DNA from 2 places in the Rossellomorea sp. YZS02 genome. Region 2 is predicted to be linked to the other one. Evidence: predicted binding sites of a transcription regulator. Region 2 holds the regulator's gene; the other holds the start of a gene.
The links. The regulator CtsR, encoded in region 2, represses protease genes until heat stress. The targets are predictions, from matches to a motif close to ATGGTCAATAAAGGTCAAACA.
Positions count from the first base shown of each region.

Region 1: clpB (ATP-dependent chaperone ClpB) is a predicted target of CtsR. The motif match lies at 3,955-3,975, and genes of this name have one in related genera.

Region 1 is NZ_JAXBLY010000030.1:6,894-12,536, reverse strand. It holds gene SLH55_RS21700 (Cof-type HAD-IIB family hydrolase) at 1-510, opposite strand, end outside; gene SLH55_RS21695 (prolyl oligopeptidase family serine peptidase) at 699-1,472, shown strand; gene SLH55_RS21690 (metal-sulfur cluster assembly factor) at 1,551-1,859, shown strand; gene SLH55_RS21685 (Crp/Fnr family transcriptional regulator) at 1,919-2,611, opposite strand; gene SLH55_RS21680 (undecaprenyl-diphosphate phosphatase) at 2,684-3,493, opposite strand; gene SLH55_RS21675 (YjzC family protein) at 3,687-3,866, shown strand; gene clpB (ATP-dependent chaperone ClpB) at 3,990-5,643, shown strand, end outside.
Region 2 is NZ_JAXBLY010000025.1:55,393-61,035, reverse strand. It holds gene SLH55_RS20650 (CtsR family transcriptional regulator) at 568-1,029, shown strand; gene SLH55_RS20645 (UvrB/UvrC motif-containing protein) at 1,050-1,598, shown strand; gene SLH55_RS20640 (protein arginine kinase) at 1,595-2,677, shown strand; gene clpC (ATP-dependent protease ATP-binding subunit ClpC) at 2,679-5,126, shown strand; gene radA (DNA repair protein RadA) at 5,584-5,643, shown strand, end outside.

The DNA of each region.
Region 1 (5,643 bases), on a different contig from region 2:
ATCCAAATGTGCACGAATCTCTGCAACATCTTCTTCCTCGGCATGGATGAGCATGGAGGTGGGATGATCTGACAGTACATTGCGAATGTCACCAGTAGAGATGGCTGGATTCCCCATCATGAAGACATCGATGATCTTCTCATCATGATAATGGAGATAAACATCATCCATCACTTCTGCAACAATGTTGCGAAACTTAAATTCTTCACATGCATCGATGATTTGTTTCGCCACTTTTAAATCCATCGGTTCGTGGTACAGGCCCCAGGATGGATCGGATGGGTGATGTACGAAAGCACCATTGAAGTTAACGATGGGAGTCTCAAGCTGCAATTGTTGATAATATAATTCACTCGCGCGGAAAGGCCTTCCCGTTGCGATCATCACTTCATGCCCTTTGAGGCGTGCTTTTTTCAGTATATCGTGGGTTTTTGGTGAAATTTTCTTCTCATCGGTTAATAATGTTCCGTCAAGATCCAGAACAATCAGGTGTTTTTCTTGTGAGTTCATCAATTCAAATCCCCAATCTTATTGGTTTAAGGCTATTCTAGTGTATCGTGACAACTTGAACGCTGTCCATATCCTGTTTATTGGCTTTAAAGAATGTTTACAAACGCTTACGATTTAAATATTATACATACTACCAAATCTAGGATATCATAGTAAAGTGAAATGCAGTCAGGAGGGGGAGGACAAACATGATTCTAGTCGATAAGTCAATATTTCAGAAAATCCCATTTCTTCATCTTGTAAAGGAAGAGAACATAGATAAACCGCTGCCCACATGCTTTTTCATTCATGGCTTCACGAGTGCGAAAGAGCATAATCTTCACTACGCCTATCTTCTGGCGGAGAAAGGATTCAGGGTGATCCTTCCCGATTGCTTAGAGCATGGAGAACGTACAACAGGGAAATCCGAATATCAATTAGGAGAAGTCTTTTGGAAGATTGTTTTGAATACAATTCATGAAATATCGATCTTAAAAGGACACTTTGAAGAAAAAGGCCTCATCCTTCCGAATGGAATCGGAGTTGCCGGTACGTCCATGGGAGGGATCGTGACATTAGGTGCCCTGACACAATATCAGTGGATATCCTCTGCCGTTTCGTTGATGGGTAATCCTACATATGTAAAGTTTGCAGAGGCACAGCTGTCACAAGTAGCATCTTTAGGATATGAAATACCTTTCAGCGAAGAGGAAATCGATCAAATGATGAAAGAACTTGCACGCTACGATTTAAGCCTTCAACCTGAAAAGCTTGAGGGAAGGCCACTCATGTTCTGGCATGGGAAACGGGACAAAGTTGTACCGTTCAATCTGACCCGGGAATTCTATGAAAGCATTTTACCTTATTATGAAAGTAATGAAGATCATTTGCTCTTTATTGAAGATGATAAAGCCGATCATAAGGTGTCGCGGGAAGGCGTATTACAACTCGTCGAGTGGTTTAGTAAGCATCTATCAGCTTAACCTTTTGTTTTATACCTGGTTATTTGTTAAGATGAGTAGTGAAAATGGATAAAAGACAAGCATAAAGGAGTGATTAGCATGGACCAAGACCTTAAAGATAACATGATGGGTGCATTGGAACAGGTTGTCGACCCTGAATTAGGAATAGACATTGTTAATTTAGGTTTAGTATATGATGTTGATCTGGATGAAGAAGGGAAGGCGACGGTCACCATGACATTGACGTCAATGGGATGCCCACTCGCCGGAACCATCGTAGATCAAGTGAAAACGGCACTCAGGGATATTCCTGAAGTTAAAGAAACTGAAGTAGACATCGTCTGGAATCCACCATGGAGCAAAGACAATATGTCCCGATATGCGAAGATTGCATTAGGCATACGTTAATAACTGAAATACATGAAAATCCCCATGGGGCAACTGTTGCCCCATGGGGATTTTCATGATTAATTGATTCGGCAAATCGAAACCGGACAATGTTCACAGTCGATTTCATCCTTCAGATAATCAAGGTCCAGGATGGTGATATATCCTCTTTCTGTAACAAGCACATTCTCTTTCTTTAAGTCACTCAACATCCTGTTCACAACTTCCCTGGATGATCCGCAGAAGTTCGCCAATTCCTGATTGGTTAATGGGAAATCAATCAGAATGCCCTTTTCAACGTCTTTACCATAACTATTGGTCATTCGGATCAGGGTAGAATACAGGGCACCTTTTTTTCCATGTAGGATGAGGTCGCGGAATTTTGTCTGATTTTGATGATTTTGATGCTGGATCCATTTCAGCCATGCAATCGTCAAATCACCGTTCTGGGAAAGCTTCTCTTCAAAGACTTCCTTCCCTAATACAAAAATGTCAGAATCCTCAAGTACCTTGGCACTGAGCATATAGGTAGCATCTTTGCAAAACAACGTTAACTCGCCGATGACATCATCGCTTGAACAGATGCGGAGGGATAATTCGCGTCCATCAGGAATGACTTTACTGATTTGAACGCGACCTCTCTGGATTAAATATAGCTCGTGGGCCGATTTCCCTTCCTGAAACAAAAATCGTCCTTTTTTAACCTTTCTAATGTTGTTTTTCTCAATAAATAATTGCTTTATCCCAATTGGAAGTTCAAGATTTTCACTCATGAGATCACATCATTTCCATCATAATGTCTTATTATAATATCTTAACAAAGGCACCGGACGGATAGAAGAGGACTAAGCGAAAATAAGAACAGCCGCACCGACGACAGCACAGTAAATGGCAAAATATTTCAAGTTCCCTTTAGCCATGATATTCATGAACCATTTCAAGGAGAAGTAAGAAGCAATCAGAGAAGCTACGAATGCTACTAAGTAAGGAATCGCCATGGTTGCTAAATTTTCATCATTCATCAGATCAGTGATTCCGAATACCATGACTCCTACACTCACGGGAATATAAAGCAGGAATGAGAAGCGCAAAGCTGTTTCTGCTTTCATTCCACTAGCCATGGCAGCTACGATGGTTGCGCCTGATCGACTGATACCAGGAATGAGGGCTACCGCCTGTGCAAGTCCGATGACGATGGCATCTTTCACATTCAAGTCTCCATCATTCTTTCTTCCTCTAAGGTTACGGATTAACCAAAGTGCGATACCTGTGATAATTAGAGTAATTCCTACAGTATAAATACCTGTTAAATGCTTCTCGATCACATCACCGAATAATACACCAATTACCCCTGCAGGGATTGTCCCGATCAGTAAGTAGACAATGAAATGGAAGTCACGCTTCGTTTCAGGTGTTTTATGTTTGAAATAGCCCAATCCATTTACGATCAGACGGAATATATCTTCACGGTAAATAATGAGTACAGCAAGCAATGAAGCGGTATTGACGAGCATTTCGAACGTCAGGGTAGCGTCTTTGATGCCAAGAAAATGTTGAGCGAGCAGCAGATGTCCACTCGATGAAATCGGGATAGGTTCTGTAAACCCTTGAAAAATCCCTAAAAATAAGTATTTCATGATCAGAAAAAAATCCATTGTATATCCTCCAAGCTTTTATTCTCCACATTTTTTAATTTAACACCATAAAGGGAAAGACTGTAAAGCCTTTTTCCCAATGTTAACCGAACCGTAACGTGTTTATCATATTTATCCTTCATCTGGCATGCATGAAAGAACCGGCTTGTAGAAAAATAGGAAGGAAGCATCGCTTCGAAAAAGGAGGGGTAATATGGGACAGTCACGACAATTCAGGGCCGGGGAAAAAGCGCCTAATAATGGTGAGTATATAGAAATCGGTGAAACCGGAAGCATGGTGAAAAATCCGCAAAAACTGCGCTTGAAAGCAGGGGACAGGTTTCCTGAGAACTCCAATCATAATCGTCTTTGGTCGTATATGAGAAAGCCATAAACAAGAGGAACAAGGGTGCTTCGTAATCAAGAGGTTTCCTTGTTCCTTTTTCTTTCCTTTTTTTCGTATAAACCGATATAATGTCATTAAGGTCAATAAAGGTCAAATGCGAGGTGGAATATGATGGATTTTGATAATATGACTCACAGCATTCAAGAAGGATTGGTGTCTGCGGGGCAATCGGCCAAAGAAAAGCTACATACAGATGTAGGCACCCTTCATTTATGGAAGTCCCTGTTAATGTCAGAAGACAGCTTCCTCGGTACCATATATGATCGGGCTGGGCTAAACGTTCACGGCATGGTGGAATGGATTCATGAGAAGTTGAACGATAGTCCTTCTGTAGAAGGGGAAGGGGTCCAATATGGGCAGTTTTTTTCCAGGGATATTCATCAACTTTTGCAGGACAGTGAGAATCTGAAGAACAAGTGGGGAGATGACTATATATCAATTGAACATCTTGCCCTGTCCATTTGGAAACAGAAGAAACATCCCATTACAACCTACTTAATGAACCATGGAATACTCGAAAAAGAATTAATCGAAATCATTGAAGAAATTAGAGGAGGGAGCAGGGTGACGACACAAAATCCTGAAGTGAAGTACGAAGCGTTAAAAAAATACGGAAGAGATCTTGTGGCAGACGTGCGTTCAGGAAGGATCGATCCGGTGATCGGAAGGGATAGTGAAATTCGTCATGTCATACGTATCCTTTCACGGAAAACAAAAAATAATCCGGTCCTGATCGGTGAGCCTGGTGTAGGAAAGACGGCCATCGTTGAAGGTCTTGCACAAAGAATTGTCAGAAAGGACGTTCCGGAAGGTTTGAAAGATAAGACCATTTTTGAATTGGATATGAGCTCATTAGTGGCGGGAGCCAAGTTCAGGGGGGAATTCGAAGAGCGTCTGAAGGCCGTATTGCAAGAGGTAAAAAAGAGTGAAGGACGCATTCTTCTGTTTATTGATGAGCTTCATACCATTGTTGGAGCAGGGAAAACCGAAGGAGCCATGGATGCAGGGAACATCCTGAAACCGATGCTTGCAAGGGGAGAACTACATTGTATCGGGGCAACCACCCTCAATGAATACAGAAAGTATATCGAAAAGGATCCCGCCTTGGAGAGGCGCTTTCAGCAGGTTCTTGTTCAGGAGCCGGACGTAGAAGATACGATTTCCATCTTGAGGGGCTTAAAGGAACGGTTTGAAATCCATCATGGTGTCAATATTCATGATCGTGCCATCGTGGCTGCATCCAGACTGTCCGACCGCTATATATCTGACCGGTTTCTGCCTGATAAAGCGATCGACTTGATCGACGAGGCATGCGCGATGATCCGAACCGAAATCGACTCGATGCCTTCAGAGCTAGATGAAGTGACCCGTAGAGTGATGCAGCTTGAAATTGAGGAAGCTGCATTGAATAAAGAGAAGGACTCAGGAAGTCTTGAACGTCTTGACCGTATTCGTGAAGATTTAAGCAATCTCAAGGAAAAAGCGAATAGCATGAAATTAAAATGGCAACAGGAAAAAGAAAGTATCGCAGTCGTTCAGGAGAAACGGGAAGAACTTGAAAAACTTCGTCGCCTGTTAGAAGAAGCCGAAAGTGATTATGACTTGAATAAAGCCGCCGAGCTAAGGCACGGGCGGATTCCGGCAATGGAAAAAGAGCTCCAAAGAGTAGAACAGGAAATGATGAAAGAACAGGAAGGACGTCTCTTGCGGGAAGAAGTGACAGAAGAGGAAGTGGCCAACATTGTGGCGAGATGGACCGGTATCC
Region 2 (5,643 bases):
TCTCCCCCTGTGAGAGTAGGACGTCGCCAGGCAAATAGATTAAAGAGTAGCTCATTGGGAGTTACTCTTTTTTTTGGTTTGATTGTTAAAAATGGGTGAGAGGTTAGTCATTTTTAGGTAATAATTGGTGATAAACGCAATTAACGAAAATATGACGCAATCAAGAGTGGGAATGACGCAATCACCCTCCGCAATGACGCAATAAATTCAAAAACGACGCAATTATCACGAATTCCTCAAATGCTACACTCTTCTCGCCAGTCAAAACATCAGTATTTGTACAAAGGAGATCACTTTCACTATTTAACAAATTCTTTCACCCGTCAAAAACATCCAACCCATCAAATTCAGTAACCCCCACCACATCACACCACTCTACCACCACACCATTCAAACCCACCCATTCCCCCATTTTCTAAATTCTATCCAACAATCTTTCATTCCCACGTTTAAAACTTTCCTTAAACAGGAAAACTTTTAAGGTCAAACTTCATAATTGCAAAGTTTAAAAGGCGGTTGTATAATTATAGTCAAATATAGTCAAAGTCAAAATGAGGAGGAGGTTTGATGAGGAACATATCCGACATCATTGAAAGTTATTTAAAGAATGTGCTAGACCTGAGTGAAAGTGAGATAGTCGAGATAAAAAGAAGCGAAATTGCTGATAAATTCCAATGTGTTCCTTCTCAAATTAATTACGTAATCAACACCCGGTTCACGATAGAGCGGGGGTATGTAGTAGAAAGTAAACGTGGCGGCGGGGGCTATATCCGGATTATGAAGGTGAAAGCCCACGATCAAGTTCATTTGATTGACCAGTTAGTGGCGCTGATTACCCAGACAATCAGTCAGAATACGGCAGCTGATATTGTTTTTCGATTGGTGGAAGAGGAGATTATTTCTGAAAGAGAAGCCAAGATCATGCTGAGTGTGATGGACCGATCCGTCATTATGGTCGATTTACCCGAACGGGATGTCCTCCGAGGAAGAATGCTGAGAGCCATGCTGGATACATTGAAGTATGAGTAAGGGTTAAAGAGGTGAATGGGATGGTTTGTCAAGAGTGTAATGAAAGACCTGCGACCCTTCATTTTACCAAAGTGGTAAACGGGGAAAAGACAGAGGTTCATTTATGTGATCAATGTGCCCAGGATAAGGGTGAGATGTTTATGTTTGATTCTTCCCCCGGGTTTTCTGTGAACAATCTATTGGCAGGTCTCCTTAATATAGCTCCTGCGTTTAAGCAGGCAAAGGAAACAGAAATTCCTAAGACAGAAGTACTGCAGTGTAAAAAATGTAAAATGACGATACACCAGTTCATTAATGTAGGACGCTTTGGGTGTGCCCATTGCTATGAGACGTTTAAAGATGAATTGACTCCTTTGCTGAAGCGTGTTCATAGCGGGAATGTCGAGCACCGTGGGAAGGTTCCGGAACGTATGGGCGGGGCCATCCATATGAAAAAGAAGATTCAGCAATTGAAGTCTGAACTGCGAACGATGATTGCAGATGAAGAGTTTGAAAAAGCAGCCGAGATTCGAGACGAAATTCGCTCCCTGGAAAAAGATATTAAGCCTGAGGGAGGAGAGGAAGAATGAGTCTGGAGAAGTTTTTGAGCAATGCGGTTAGTTCTTGGATGAGTGAAGAGGGACCTAATTCGGATATCGTTCTCAGTTCCCGGGTAAGATTGGCGAGGAATTTAACGGACTATCGTTTTTCCACTCTTTATTCTTCTGAAGAAGCGAGAGAGATTGTGGATCGTGTGAAGGAGAAGCTTCCGTTATATCCTAAAGATTTAGGTGAATTGGAATTTTTACCTACCAGCGAGATTCAACCTCTACAAAAGAGGGTATTAATGGAGAAACACCTTATAAGCCCTAACCTGGCGGAGGATACGAATTACGGGGCTGTCCTATTATCAAGTGATGAAGATATTAGCATAATGGTAAACGAAGAGGATCATATTCGAATACAGTGTTTATATCCAGGTTTGCAATTGGAGGAAGCTCTAAAGAGGGCCAACGTGATAGACGATTGGTTTGAAAGTGAATTTGATTTTGCGTTCGATGAAAAGCATGGCTATTTAACGACCTGTCCTACTAATGTAGGTACCGGCCTTAGGGCTTCCGTGATGATGCATTTACCGGGTCTTGTATTAACACAGCAATTAAATCGTATCATTCCTGCCATCAATCAGTTGGGATTAGTGGTGAGAGGGATATATGGAGAAGGAAGCGAGGCGCTTGGAAATATCTTTCAGATATCGAATCAAACGACACTTGGTAAGTCGGAAGAGGATATCGTCGCAGATTTATTAAGCGTAGTGAAGCAAATCATCGAGAAAGAACAATCGGCAAGAAACGCATTAGTTCAGACGTCAAACATACAATTAGAAGATAGGATCTTCCGCTCTCTTGGGGTGCTGGAGCACAGCAGGATCATTGAATCCAAGGAAGCAGCGAAGTGTTTATCGGATGTCAGGCTTGGAATTGATTTAGGATACATCAAAGTGATATCTAAGAATATATTGAATGAACTAATGATTTTAACCCAACCTGGATTTTTACAACAATATTCTGGAGGTCCATTGAGACCAAATGAAAGAGATATAAGAAGGTCTTCTTTGATTCGGGAGCGAATTAAGTTAGATAAAGATACATGTGAGGAGGAAAAATAATATGATGTTTGGTCGATTTACAGAAAGAGCCCAAAAAGTATTGGCATTAGCTCAGGAAGAAGCAATTCGTTTATCACACAGTAATATTGGTACTGAACATATTTTATTGGGACTTGTCCGCGAAGGTGAAGGGATTGCTGCCAAAGCACTTACAGCATTGGGATTAAGCCCGGAAAAAATCCAGAAGGAAGTGGAAGGATTAATCGGTAAAGGAGCCGAGAAATCCCAAACGATTCATTATACGCCGCGTGCAAAGAAAGTGATCGAACTTTCCATGGATGAAGCTCGTAAGCTGGGGCACTCATATGTAGGGACGGAACATATTTTACTAGGGTTGATCCGAGAGGGCGAAGGAGTGGCTGCCCGTGTTCTCGGAAACCTTGGAGTCAGCTTGAATAAAGCAAGGCAGCAAGTATTGCAGCTGCTTGGAAGCAATGATTCAAGCAACCATCAGGGTGGTGGCAACGCCAATGCCAATACACCGACTCTTGATAGTTTAGCCCGTGATCTGACAGCCATCGCACGTGAAGGCAGCCTGGATCCGGTCATTGGACGCAGCAAAGAGATTCAGCGCGTCATTGAAGTATTGAGTCGTCGTACGAAGAATAACCCGGTATTAATTGGTGAGCCGGGTGTAGGGAAGACGGCGATTGCAGAAGGTCTTGCACAACAGATCATCGCCAATGAAGTGCCGGAAATCCTGCGCGACAAGCGTGTCATGACACTTGATATGGGGACGGTTGTAGCAGGTACCAAATACCGCGGGGAATTCGAGGATCGCTTGAAGAAAGTGATGGATGAAATCCGTCAAGCGGGTAACATCATCCTATTCATCGATGAACTTCATACATTGATCGGTGCGGGTGGCGCGGAAGGTGCGATTGATGCATCGAATATCCTGAAACCATCCCTTGCCCGTGGAGAACTACAGTGTATCGGTGCCACGACACTGGATGAGTACCGTAAATATATTGAAAAGGATGCTGCTCTTGAGCGCCGTTTCCAACCGATTCAAGTCAACGAGCCGACGGCAGAAGAGTCCATCCAAATCCTGAAAGGGCTGCGTGATCGTTATGAAGCCCATCACCGTGTTTCCATTACGGATGAAGCAATCGATGCTGCGGTGAAGCTGTCTGATCGTTACATCTCTGATAGATTCCTGCCGGATAAGGCGATCGATTTAATTGATGAAGCAGGATCAAAGGTGCGTCTGCGCTCTTATACGACACCACCAAATCTGAAAGAGCTTGAAGCCAAGCTGGAAGAAATCCGCAAAGAGAAAGATGCAGCCGTACAAAGCCAGGAATTTGAAAAAGCTGCTTCATTGAGGGATTCTGAGCAGAAGCTTCGTGAAGAATTAGAAGAGACTAAGAACACCTGGAAAGAAAAACAAGGTCAGGAAAATACAGAAGTGACCGTTGAAGATATTGCGAAGGTCGTTTCGAACTGGACGGGAGTGCCGGTATCGAAATTGGCTCAAACGGAAACGGATCGTTTACTCAAGTTAGAAGAGATCCTTCATTCCAGAGTCATCGGGCAGTCGGAAGCAGTCGTGGCGGTATCGAAAGCCGTGCGTCGTGCTAGAGCCGGACTGAAAGATCCAAAGCGTCCAATCGGCTCATTCATCTTCCTAGGACCAACCGGTGTCGGGAAAACAGAATTGGCCCGTGCCCTTGCAGAATCCATGTTCGGTGATGAAGATGCGATGATCCGTATTGATATGTCAGAGTACATGGAAAAGCATTCGACGTCCCGCTTAGTCGGTTCACCTCCGGGTTATGTAGGGTATGAAGAAGGCGGTCAGTTAACGGAAAAAGTTCGCCGCAAACCATACTCAGTCGTTCTGTTGGATGAGATTGAAAAAGCACATCCAGATGTATTTAACATTCTTCTTCAAGTATTAGAGGATGGCCGTTTAACAGACTCGAAAGGAAGAACGGTAGACTTCAGGAATACAGTCCTGATCATGACATCGAATGTTGGTGCTCAGTCCCTTAAGAGTAATAAATATGTAGGTTTCAATATCCAGGATGGAAAACAGGATTATAAAGATATGAAAGGTAAGGTCATGGAAGAACTGAAACGTGCTTTCCGACCTGAGTTCCTGAACCGTATCGATGAAATCATCGTGTTCCACTCTCTTGAAAAAGACCACCTGAAAGAGATTGTGACATTGATGTCAAATCAATTGACCAGCCGCCTGAAAGAACAGGATATTCACTTAGAGCTCTCACCGGCTGCAAAAGAGAAAATTGCAGATGAAGGATTCGATCCTGAATACGGCGCACGGCCGCTGCGTCGCGCAATCCAGAAATATGTAGAAGATAAACTGTCAGAGGAGCTATTAAGAGGTAAAGTGCTGACAGGACAGAATATTGTTATCGATGTAGAAGATAGTGAGTTTGTTGTAAAAGTGAAAGAAGAGGAAGCAGCTAATACTCCGACTTAATAGCAAGGGTGATTAAGAGGTACACGTATATGTTTTTCGTGTACCTCTTTTATCTTAATGGATGCTTGTCTGGCCTGCCCCAGCCGGCTCCGTTTTTCTGATTGTCCAGCTGCGGTGGCTAGAGGCTCGAGGTCATAAGCCAAGTTAACCAAAAAGGCAAAAAGACGCCTTTCCGGTTAACTCGTCTTAAGCTTGTCGCCTCTGATCAAGCCACCTCCGCTTTTCTTGTTATCCAGCTGCGCCGGCTAGTCCCTCGAGGTCACAACTGAATAATCACATAAGGCAAAAAGCGCCTTTTGTGATTTCCCAGTTGTGCTTGTCGGGCCTGACCAAGCCGGCTCCGCTTTTCTTGAGGGTCTTAAATTGAAACTGATACATAAAACCGATACAATCATCCCAAATGGTATTATCGTGAATACTTAAGAGTACAAATAGAGTAAAAGAGGAGAAGAATAGATTGGCAAAGAAAAAGACAAAGTTTGTGTGTTCATCCTGTGGATATGAGTCTGCCAAGTGG